Regions from separate parts of the Schwartzia sp. (in: firmicutes) genome, predicted to be linked through region 1. Evidence: riboswitches for the same ligand, from Rfam matches in the RefSeq annotation. Region 1 holds a riboswitch; each other region holds the start of a gene.

What was found. Region 1 has a riboswitch for cobalamin ahead of nikB (nickel ABC transporter permease). Riboswitches for the same ligand answer to the same signal wherever they lie in the genome.
Region 2: linked by a shared signal. The riboswitch ahead of cobI (precorrin-2 C(20)-methyltransferase) and the one ahead of nikB (nickel ABC transporter permease) in region 1 are both predicted to bind cobalamin.
Region 3: linked by a shared signal. The riboswitch ahead of ACY69O_RS01600 (hypothetical protein) and the one ahead of nikB (nickel ABC transporter permease) in region 1 are both predicted to bind cobalamin.

The regions. Positions count from the first base shown of each region.
Region 1 covers NZ_CDXDFU010000072.1:851-4,131, reverse strand. Annotated here, with positions in the region: gene ACY69O_RS03310 (metallophosphoesterase) at 1-1,169, shown strand, start outside; cobalamin riboswitch at 1,359-1,534, shown strand; gene nikB (nickel ABC transporter permease) at 1,665-2,609, shown strand; gene nikC (nickel transporter permease) at 2,611-3,281, shown strand, end outside.
Region 2 covers NZ_CDXDFU010000156.1:1,373-4,653, forward strand. Annotated here, with positions in the region: gene ACY69O_RS07040 (type II secretion system protein GspD) at 1-679, shown strand, start outside; gene ACY69O_RS07045 (response regulator) at 763-1,434, shown strand; cobalamin riboswitch at 1,578-1,766, shown strand; gene cobI (precorrin-2 C(20)-methyltransferase) at 1,880-2,587, shown strand; gene ACY69O_RS07055 (precorrin-2 dehydrogenase/sirohydrochlorin ferrochelatase family protein) at 2,589-3,236, shown strand; gene hemA (glutamyl-tRNA reductase) at 3,205-3,281, shown strand, end outside.
Region 3 covers NZ_CDXDFU010000035.1:2,668-5,948, forward strand. Annotated here, with positions in the region: gene ACY69O_RS01595 (sirohydrochlorin cobaltochelatase) at 1-877, opposite strand, end outside; gene ACY69O_RS01600 (hypothetical protein) at 903-1,244, opposite strand; cobalamin riboswitch at 1,567-1,737, opposite strand; gene ACY69O_RS01605 (hypothetical protein) at 1,891-2,121, opposite strand; gene ACY69O_RS01610 (magnesium transporter CorA family protein) at 2,140-3,093, opposite strand.

The sequences.
Region 1 (3,281 bases):
TTTTCTGGTTAATGCTGCTGATGGTGTTGTTTACCGTGGGCGGTCTGGCGTGGTGGGGCCTTGATATTGTCACGTCAGAACGTGAGCGTGGTACCGCAAGAAAGCTGCTTGTGATTTTTGATGTGGTATCAGTTGTGCTCCTTTTTGTCGGACGTCATATTCCCTGGGCTTCGGATACCTTTTTAAAATATGGGCTTATGTTCATGACGGCAGTATGGATGGCAGAGCTTTTTTTCGGGGCAGCTGCTCTTTTGGTGAGGCTGCTTAGAAAAATCGTGCACACATATAATAGGAAGGAAAACGATAAAGCGACACCTCAGGATATGAGCAGACGCCGGTTTATTAAAGGCTCTCTGGCACTTCCTGCGGCTGCGGCAATCGGAGCTGCGTACGGAACGGCAGTTGAAAGAACGGAAACTGTCGTGCGCAGCTTTGATGTTCCTGTAGAAGGACTCGGAGCTAAAGCGGAGGGATTCAAAATTGCCCAGCTGAGCGATGTACATCTGGGGCTCTTTTACTCTTTGAAGGATTTAAGACGATTAATGGAGCAGGCGGCCGCAACAAAAGCAGATGCTCTTGTAATAACAGGAGATCTCTTTGATGATGATGACATAAATGAAGAGGCGGCTGAAATAATTAACGGATTTTGCGGAGCATTTCCACAGGGAATATGGTTCTGCTATGGCAATCATGAGTATTTCCGCAACATAGGCCGCACGAAAAAGGCTTTGGCAAAAACTCAGATTCGCGTGCTTGCAAATGATAATGCCTGTGTAGTTAAGGACACACGCCCGATTTACTTCTGCGGAGTTGATTATCCGAGAATACGCCCGCGCTTTGAAGAACTGGAAAAATCATTTATGAAGGAAACCATGGATAATGTTCCTAAAGATGCAGTAAGTATACTCCTGGCTCATCACCCTGATTTTATTGATGATGCTGCAGAATACGGCGTGACACTGGCACTTACGGGACATACTCACGGAGGGCAGCTGGATGCTTTTGGGGTTCCTCTCGTCCCACCTGTCTTCAAATATTTGAGAGGAAAGTATATAGTAGGTATAACCTTTGGGTACGTTCATTGCGGAAACGGAAGCTGGTTCCCATTCAGATTCGGCTGTCCCCCCGAAATACCAGTGTTTAGACTGACCTCAGCCAAGCTTGGCTGAGGTCTTTTATATGTCCTGAAGGCGATAAAAAATGCAGCTTTATTGGGTCCGGTTGTTTAAATGTAAATAAAAACCATTAAATGATTATTGAATTGTTGTTAAAAGATAGGTCTATTTACCTATACACTGTATGATAGCTATACAGTGTATCCTTTCTTATAGATTTAATTTAGGTGACTGCGCCTAAATACATAGTAGGACGTTATGGGTGCCCAAGTGTGTTTGGTGGGGAAAAGGAAAGCAGGTGAGAATCCTGCGCTGTCCCGCAACTGTGAGACCATGACAGTCTTGATTTTCCGACAGCAGCGGAAGATGAAGAGTGCGTGCGTTCAAGTCAGAAAGCCTGCTCGTAACAAGATCCATTGGTTGACTCACGGTTGATGAGGAGATGGGTGGCTTGTGTTTTTTTGCCTTTTTATAAAAAACACGGCACTGCTCTGAATCAGCTATGAAGGGATGGGTTCGGAGTATTTTTATTTTAGGAGGAGAAAAATTTTGGGTAGAAAAGAACTGCTGCAAAGGTTCGGGCAGATGATCATTACACTCATTGGTGTAACGATTCTGACCTTTGGACTTACGTATATCGCACCTGGTGATGCCGTTGATGCGATTTTGGAAACAGGTGATACGCTGGTATCTGCAGAGGTAGTTGAGCAAACACGTCACGAGCTCGGCCTTGATCTGCCGTTTCACATGCAGTATCTGAACTGGCTGACGGGACTTCTTCACGGCGATATGGGTATTTCCTATTCAGCAAAGATGCCGGTTATCGATCGCATGATGCTGGGTGCTCCAGGTACGCTGGTGCTTACGGGAACGGCTGTACTCATGATGCTGGTGGTTTCTGTGCCGGTAGGTATCGCGGCTGCGGTTTACCGCAATTCTTTTATTGATTATCTTTCCCGTGGACTTTCCTTCCTCGGCGTTTCCATGCCAAGCTTCTGGGTAGGTCTTCTGTTGCTTTACATCTTCGGATTGAAGCTGGGAATGTTCCCGATTTCGGGCGGTGAGGTTGATGTGCGTCACATGATTCTTCCGGCGGCAACACTTTCCATCGTTATGATATCGAAATTCACGCGCCAGGTGCGCACTGCTGTGCTTGAGGAGCTTGGCAAGGATTATGTTACAGGCGCTCAGGCCCGAGGCATTCCAATGAACAAGATTCTTTGGCACCATGTGCTTCCGAATGCCTGCCTGCCGCTTGTTACCCTTCTCGGTACATATATCGGCTGGCTTTTGGGCGGCGTTGCTGTCGTCGAGATGGTCTTCTCATGGCCCGGACTTGGCTTTATGGCAGTCCGCTCCATCATGATGCGTGACTTCCCTCTGCTCATGGGATTTGTTCTTTGGATTGCAATACTGTATATGATCATTAACCTTTTGGTTGATGCTTCCTATTATATTCTGAATCCGCGACTCAAGAAGAGAGGAGGGAAATAAGTTGAAGTTCTTTAAGAATGAAAAGAATGTATTCCGTTTTTTCAGCGGCGTGATTCTTTTTATTGTTTTTGTTGCAGCGTTCGGCCCGTTTTTGTGCAGTGCTGATCCGTATGCTTCCAATATGTCAGCGTCTATGCTCCCTCCCTCTGCCGAGCACTGGTTCGGCACGGATAAGCTGGGCCGTGACTGCTTCACGCGTATAATCTACGGTGCCCGCGTTTCTCTTTCCATGACGCTCATCACTGTTCTTCTGATGGCATCTATCGGCACGCTTATCGGTATTATCGCGGGCTACTGCGGCGGCAAGGTCGACACCTTCCTTATGCGTATTACCGATATGATGATGGCGTTTCCGGGCATCGTACTTGCTATCGCTATTGCCGGTGTTCTTGGCGGCAGCGTGGTAAACACGGTGCTGGCTCTTGCAGTTGTCGGCTGGACGAAATATGCCCGTCTCGGACGAAGCCTTACATTAAAGCTTGTACAGAGCGAGTTCATTCAGGCAGCCGTTACAAACGGTACTAAGCCGGTGGCGCTTCTTCACCGCCATATCGTCCCGAACATCATGCAGATGGTCATTGTCACGGGCGCTATGGATATCGGTTCCATGATTATGGAAATCGCGGGTCTTTCATTCCTTGGTTTCGGTGCACAGCCGCCGACAGCGGAATG
Region 2 (3,281 bases), on a different contig from region 1:
GACAGTAACGGAATCCGTTCCCAAGGAAACTGCTGAACGGACGTGGAAGAACGGCGAGTCGATGCCGGGAATTATACGGTTCGGACACGGGCCGGGCGGCCATCCTTTTGAATTCTACTATGGAGCGCAGATACAGGCTCTGATAACCGACGGCAAGGCAAAGCTTCTGGCGCGTCCAAACATCACGACACTTCAGGGGCGTGAAGCCCAGATAAATATCGGGGGCGAGGTTCCCGTACCGGTGGTGACGTCGACGAATACCGCGACAACGACAAGTATCACATATCGTGATGCCGGAATCATTCTTCGCTGTACACCTCGTGTGAATCCCGACGGGGCCATCACCACAAAGGTACATACCGAGGTCAGCTCACCGCTTTACGTTGATTCATTGAAAGCATATCAGTTTCAAAAGAGGTCGGCAGATACGGTTGTCCGTCTGAAGGATGGAGAGACAATGGTAATCGGAGGGCTGATCGGGAGTGAGGAATCAAAATCGCTTTCGAAGGTTCCTTTCCTTGGAGATTTACCTATATTGGGTGCATTTTTCCGCAGCGTCAGAAAAAGCAAATCCGATTCAGAAATTATGATTTTTCTTACAGCCCATGTGCTGGATGAAGGGGAATCTCCTGCCATAAAGTCTTCGGAAGATTTTGAAAAAGAAAATAAAAGCAAATAATACGGGACTATATCCGTTTGATATATGTTTGATATATTTGGTATAATATACTGAGTGATTTGCGAGAGGAGACAAGATTCATTATGTCTATAAAAATTTTGATTGCAGATGACCATGCTCTGCTGCGACAGGGAATTAAGCGCGTTTTGAATTTCGAGGAAGATCTCGAGGTTGTAGGAGAGGCAGAAGACGGACAGGAAGCTCTTGCCCGTACTCTTGTGCTGCAGCCGGATATTTTGCTGCTTGACCTCAATATGCCTAATCTCAGCGGACTTGAGGTAACAAAGCAGCTTCAGGCAGCTAAGTCGCGCACGCGCATTATCGCGCTTACCATTCACGGCAGCGATAAATATGTGCTCGAAATGCTCCGCAACGGTGCGCTTGGGTATCTTCTTAAAGATGTTGAGCCGACAATGCTCATCAAGGCAATTCACGTAGTAAATAATGGCGATGCTTTTGTATATCCGAAGCTTGCCGAGCGTATTTTCGGCGGTCTTCAGGAAGGCGAGGATGTCAACGAGAAGGCACGCGAGATGTGGAGAGAGGGCCGCGCTGAGCGCCTTACGCCGCGCGAGATGGACGTTCTTTCCTGTATCGCTAAGGGCTTCTCAAATCAGGATATTGCGCAGGCTCTTTTCGTAAGTGAAAAAACGGTTAAAAACCATCTTACAAATATCTTCCGCAAACTCAATGTTAATGACCGCACGCAGGCGCTTATCTATGTTCTTAAACACAAGATAATGACGCTTGAGTAAATTTGTTCATAAGTTGACAGTGTCGATATGACCGTTGTACTATAAAGTGAGAATTATCTGGGGCTTTATGGGGACTTGGTCTTCGTATCAGAGACAGGAGTCTCAGCACCCATTAGTGTCATACATATGATGGAATTGCATAAAGAAAGTTGACGGGGTAAGGTTCCGCCAGGAATAAAGAGAAGCCGGTGAGATGCCGGCACGGTCACGCCACTGTATGACAGAGTCGGCAGAAACGATGACACTGAACGCGGGCGCGAGTCCAAGTTCGGGAAAGCTTTTGCACGGCAATGATGTCGAGTCAGGATATCTGCCTTCCCAACAATCACCGTTTGTACCCACGAGCGAAGGGAAGGGGATTTAAATTGTATCAGCAGGCCTTCCTGGGGGAAGGTCTTTTCTTTTTGCACTTAGCTGCTTTATACAATATAGGAGGGTAATCGGAATGGCAGGAATTTTTTATGGAATCGGCGTAGGACCGGGAGATCCGGACCTTTTGACGATGAAAGCCGTCAATACCATTCGAAAAGTTGACGTGCTTATTGCACCGAAAACCGAGAAAAAAGACGGCAGTGTAGCATATGATATTGCTAAGCCGTATCTTCGGGACGACGTACAGATTGTATATCAGGTTTTCCCGATGGTTAAGCATTTCGAACAGTCTACAGATGCCTGGGAATCGAATGTACAGGAAATTCTCGGCTTCCTTGAACAGGGGAAGAATGTAGGCTTCCTGACGTTGGGCGATGCTATGTTTTTCAGCACCTATATCTATATTTTCCGTCTGCTTGAGAAAAAAGGCGTAAAAATTGAGACCATTCCGGGTATTCCGGCATTCATTGCAATCGGCAGCCATCTTGGCTGGCCTATCGTTGAGGGAAATGATGTGCTGAGCATTATTCCGGCGACGGCAGACAAAGAAACTATTGAAAAGGTTATGGAGGTTTCGGATAATGTAGTCCTTATGAAGGTCTACAAAAACTTCCCTGAAATTGCCGACCTTCTTGTGAAGAATAAAATGATAGAAAACTCTGTTATGGTCAGCCGTGTAGGCATGCCGGATGAGGAACGCATTGACGATATCCTCGCCCGCAAGGACCAGCCGGTCAACTATCTGTCTACCGTCCTGGCACGCAGGACGCCGGAGAAATAAGATGGCGGCGGTATTACCGGTCAGTTTCAAGCTGGTCGGAAAAAAGTGTGCTGTTATCGGCGGCGGAGCTGTGGCACTGCGCAGAGTGAAGGCTCTTCACGAAGCAGGGGCACAGATTCGTGTTATTGCACCGGAGATAGATTCCGAGCTTTTGAAATTCACACGGGAAGAAAATATTGAGTGGATTGCCGAGCCGTTTACGGCATCACTCGTCTTGGGAATGTTTCTTGTTGTGTGCGCTACCAATGATGAGTCCGCAAACCGTTCTGCTGCCTGGGCAGCAAAGGCTACGGGTGCTCTGGTGAATATGGCGGCTCCTCCGATGGATCTCAGCGATTTGATGTTCCCGGCCTTTGCTGAAAAGGACGGACTTTTGCTGACGGCGTCAACAAATGGAGCAAGCCCGGAGCTTTCACGCAAACTGCGTCAGGAGCTGGAGGGTATTATTGATGTTTACGGGCCATGGCTCGAGATATTGGCACCTATACGTGAAGAAATGAAAGAAAAGCTTGCCGGGAGCACTGCACGTCAAGCCTTCTGGCGGGAGGCTCTTGACGATGCTGTCATGGCTCTCGTTAAAGAGAAGAAGTATGATGAGGCGGAGGCACAGGTAAGAAATGCAATTGGTCGTTTTGGGACTGAATCATAAAACAGCACCGGTTGAAGTAAGGGAAAGGTTTTCTTTAACAAAGGA
Region 3 (3,281 bases), on a different contig from region 1:
CGGCATCATTCTCGCCAAGGCCCTTGAGATACGCTTCTACCTCAAAGCCTGCCGCTTCAAGCTGAAACTTGTGGCTCTTGGGATTTTCCGCAAGCATATCCTTTTTCACATGCGTTCCGGCAACCATCATAAGAGGCATGAGTGTTACCTTTTTAACCCCTGCCCGTTTCAGATACGGAATAACGTCCGTAAGATTCGGCCTGCCTTCCATGGTATATACGAAAACATTTCTGAAGCCCTGCTGCATCAGACGGCTCTGAATCGTATCGTAAAATGCATTGGACGGGTGAGGTGACCCGTGAGCCATCAAAAGCACCGCAGTCTGCGGTGTTCTCGCCGGAAACTGGGTTTCCACGGCCTTTACAAAGTCCATAGCATCATCACGCCGCCCGTTCTGTCCCATCCAGTAGATAAGCGGCGTACCCATTGTTGACCGCTTGAACTGTGCTTTATACAGGTGGAACACACTGGTATCATAGGTGTACTCAATCCCTGGGAACAAATCAAGCGTGGTCATTGCAACCCGCGTATAACCTTCACTGCGAAGATCGCGCAGTGCCTCTTCCGGCATAGGATAGTGAATTCCTTCTTTTTCCTCAATACGTTCAACGACAATGTTCGAGGTAAAAGCAAGTACTACCTTGACACCCGGATGATTGCGCTGTATTTCCTCCACAGTTCTTTCTATGGTTATGCGCCGTGTTTCAGTTATAGTTGTACCGAAGCTCATGACCAGTATTGCGTCCTTATCCGGAAGCGACTGCAGCTCAGGCGTATCATAGCTGAGAACACCTATCTGCGTCGCATGGCGGAGCGCCATGGTCACATGCTTGACCTCAGGGTGCACGCTAAATTTTGCACAACATTTATCCTGCAAAGCAAGCATCTCCTATTTTTCAAAATCAGACAACCAGACGTACAACCTGAACCTCAAAAGCTTCCTTTATCTGCGGAATAAAATCGCGCTCAAGAAGTGATTTCTGGCGCAAATCGCCAGCTACCATAAGAAGCATTCCACCGCTTTTCGTCACATTATTGAGCGGCTCAATATATTTGGCATAATCGTCGTCTCCGAGCTTTTTCCGAAGAGTCTCAAGAGCACCCATAAGCTCCGGACGTGTCTCTTTAAGGCGCGCTGCCAGCGGAGCACGTTTTTCAATTTTAACATTCGGATTTTCACTGAGCGGAGCCTCTGCCGTCATCTGCAAATCTGCAGCATAGTCTGTTTGTTCATTTACCTGCATTTCAAATCTCCTCCCTTTACTTTTCTATATTTTAACAGAAACTGCGTCCATTGTCTTTGCAAACTTATCAATCATATCACAGCCTGTTTTTTGACAAAAAAATCGGCCTCTCGGGAGTCCACCCCGGAGGCCCGCCGCAGTCGGCGTGTAAAGAGTTGAATGGAATGTATGAGCAATGCTTTCCATTAAGCTGAACTCACGGAAAACTTTCCGCCAATATAAAAGACTCTTTTCCCCGAACGGAAAAGAGTCATCATTTACAGAGTACGCCAATAAAACAGACGCTGTCTGCCAAATCCCCTTCCCATCGCTCGTAGGTCAATCGGTGATTGTCAATCAGGCAGTTCTCCTGGCTTCAGGTCATCATCCTTCGGCGCCTTCCCGGAATATCCAGTGGCTAATGCCGAAGAACTCTCTGTTACAGTGGCGGGACCGCGTTGGCTTTTACCAACTTTTCTATTAAGTCGCTGACACCTGATTCAAACTGTGTTCACTTTTAAGGAGTCTTGTTCGGGATGTCCGTATCCCGATTACATTGCAAGAATATCACGGGACAAAATGCTTGTCAAGCACTATTTTCCGCAGAAATAAAGCGTGTAGCGGGTATATGCTTTACACTTTTTAAAGCATATACCTGCTACACGCATCAGCATGATGTCTTTCCCAGCCTAGGGTGTATTACAGGTCGCAGACTCCTTACTCTCACAAGGCGAAGCGCCTCTTCGAAGGTCACATCCTCGCGCCCGTTCTGTGTTTCATACACGCACAAAGGTTTCTCTACGCCAAACTCACTGGCAGGCATGTAGACATATTCATTATTTTCAAAATCTCCGTAAATTTCTCCTGCTTTGAGTCTTGCTTCAAGCATAACGCCCATATAAAAACGTCCCTTTCATCAAAACATATTGTGACGCCAAAGCACAAATGCCATGAATCCGGCAATTGAAACCGAAAGACCGGCAATCACAAGAAACGCGTCGGCGCTGGATGCCAGAGGAACCGGAACATTCATACCGAAAAAGCTCGATATTACCGTCGGTATTGCCAGAATAATCGTCATAGCAGCGAGGAATTTCATAACGAGGTTCTGGTTATTGGAGATAATAGACGAGAACGTATCCGCCATTCGCGCGAGAATCTTGCTGTACATTTCAACCATCTCGCGGGCCTGCTTATTCTCGATTATTACATCCTCCAGAAGGTCCTCATCCTCTTCATACATCTTAAGTACCGCCTGAGTTGCAGGATTCGTGCGGAGACGCAGCAGCTTGTCCAAAACTGCACCGTCAGAACGCAGAGCCGCGTTAAAGTACGTCAGACCTTTCTGCAGCTCCAAAAGACGCATAATATCCTTGTTACGCATGGAATCCCGAAGCATATGCTCAATTTCATCGGAGAGCTTGCTTATCTGACGAAGGTAACGCAGATAGAATGTTGCGGATTTATATAGTATCTGGAACAGAAAACGTGTCTTTTTGAACGTGCGGAAAAGCTTTGCAGTCCGCTCGTTAAACTCGGACAGCACCGGAGTTTCCTCCAGGCAGACCGTAATGATATATTCCTTTGTCAAAATAATAGCCAAAGGCAGTGTATCATAGCTGTCATATGAACGCATGACCGGAACATTGGTCAGGACCATGATTGAATTGTCCTCGACATCTGTATGGGAGCGCTCCTCATCATCCAATGCGGAACGCAGGAAGTCAGGTTCGACCTCCGTAAGTTCACCGACGACCTTAAGTTCATACGGTGTCGGATCAATAATATTGATCCATGCTCCCTTTTCGAGAGTCTCCAGGCTCAGTTCCTCGAGCCGTCCGCTCTCATGGGATTTCAGTATTCTGAGCATAGAAAAAACCCCTTCCCTGCAGGGAACGGGCTCAAAAAAGCGCTAAAGAGGCACAGCTCAAAAGCGCTCCCACATCTCATTAAAAATGCTGAGAAAATGGCAGCGTTCCCTGCGATTTGTAATTATACGATACCAACATAAATCAGGGTGATCGCCGTCCATCTTTCTCACCATCCTCTATTTTAGGA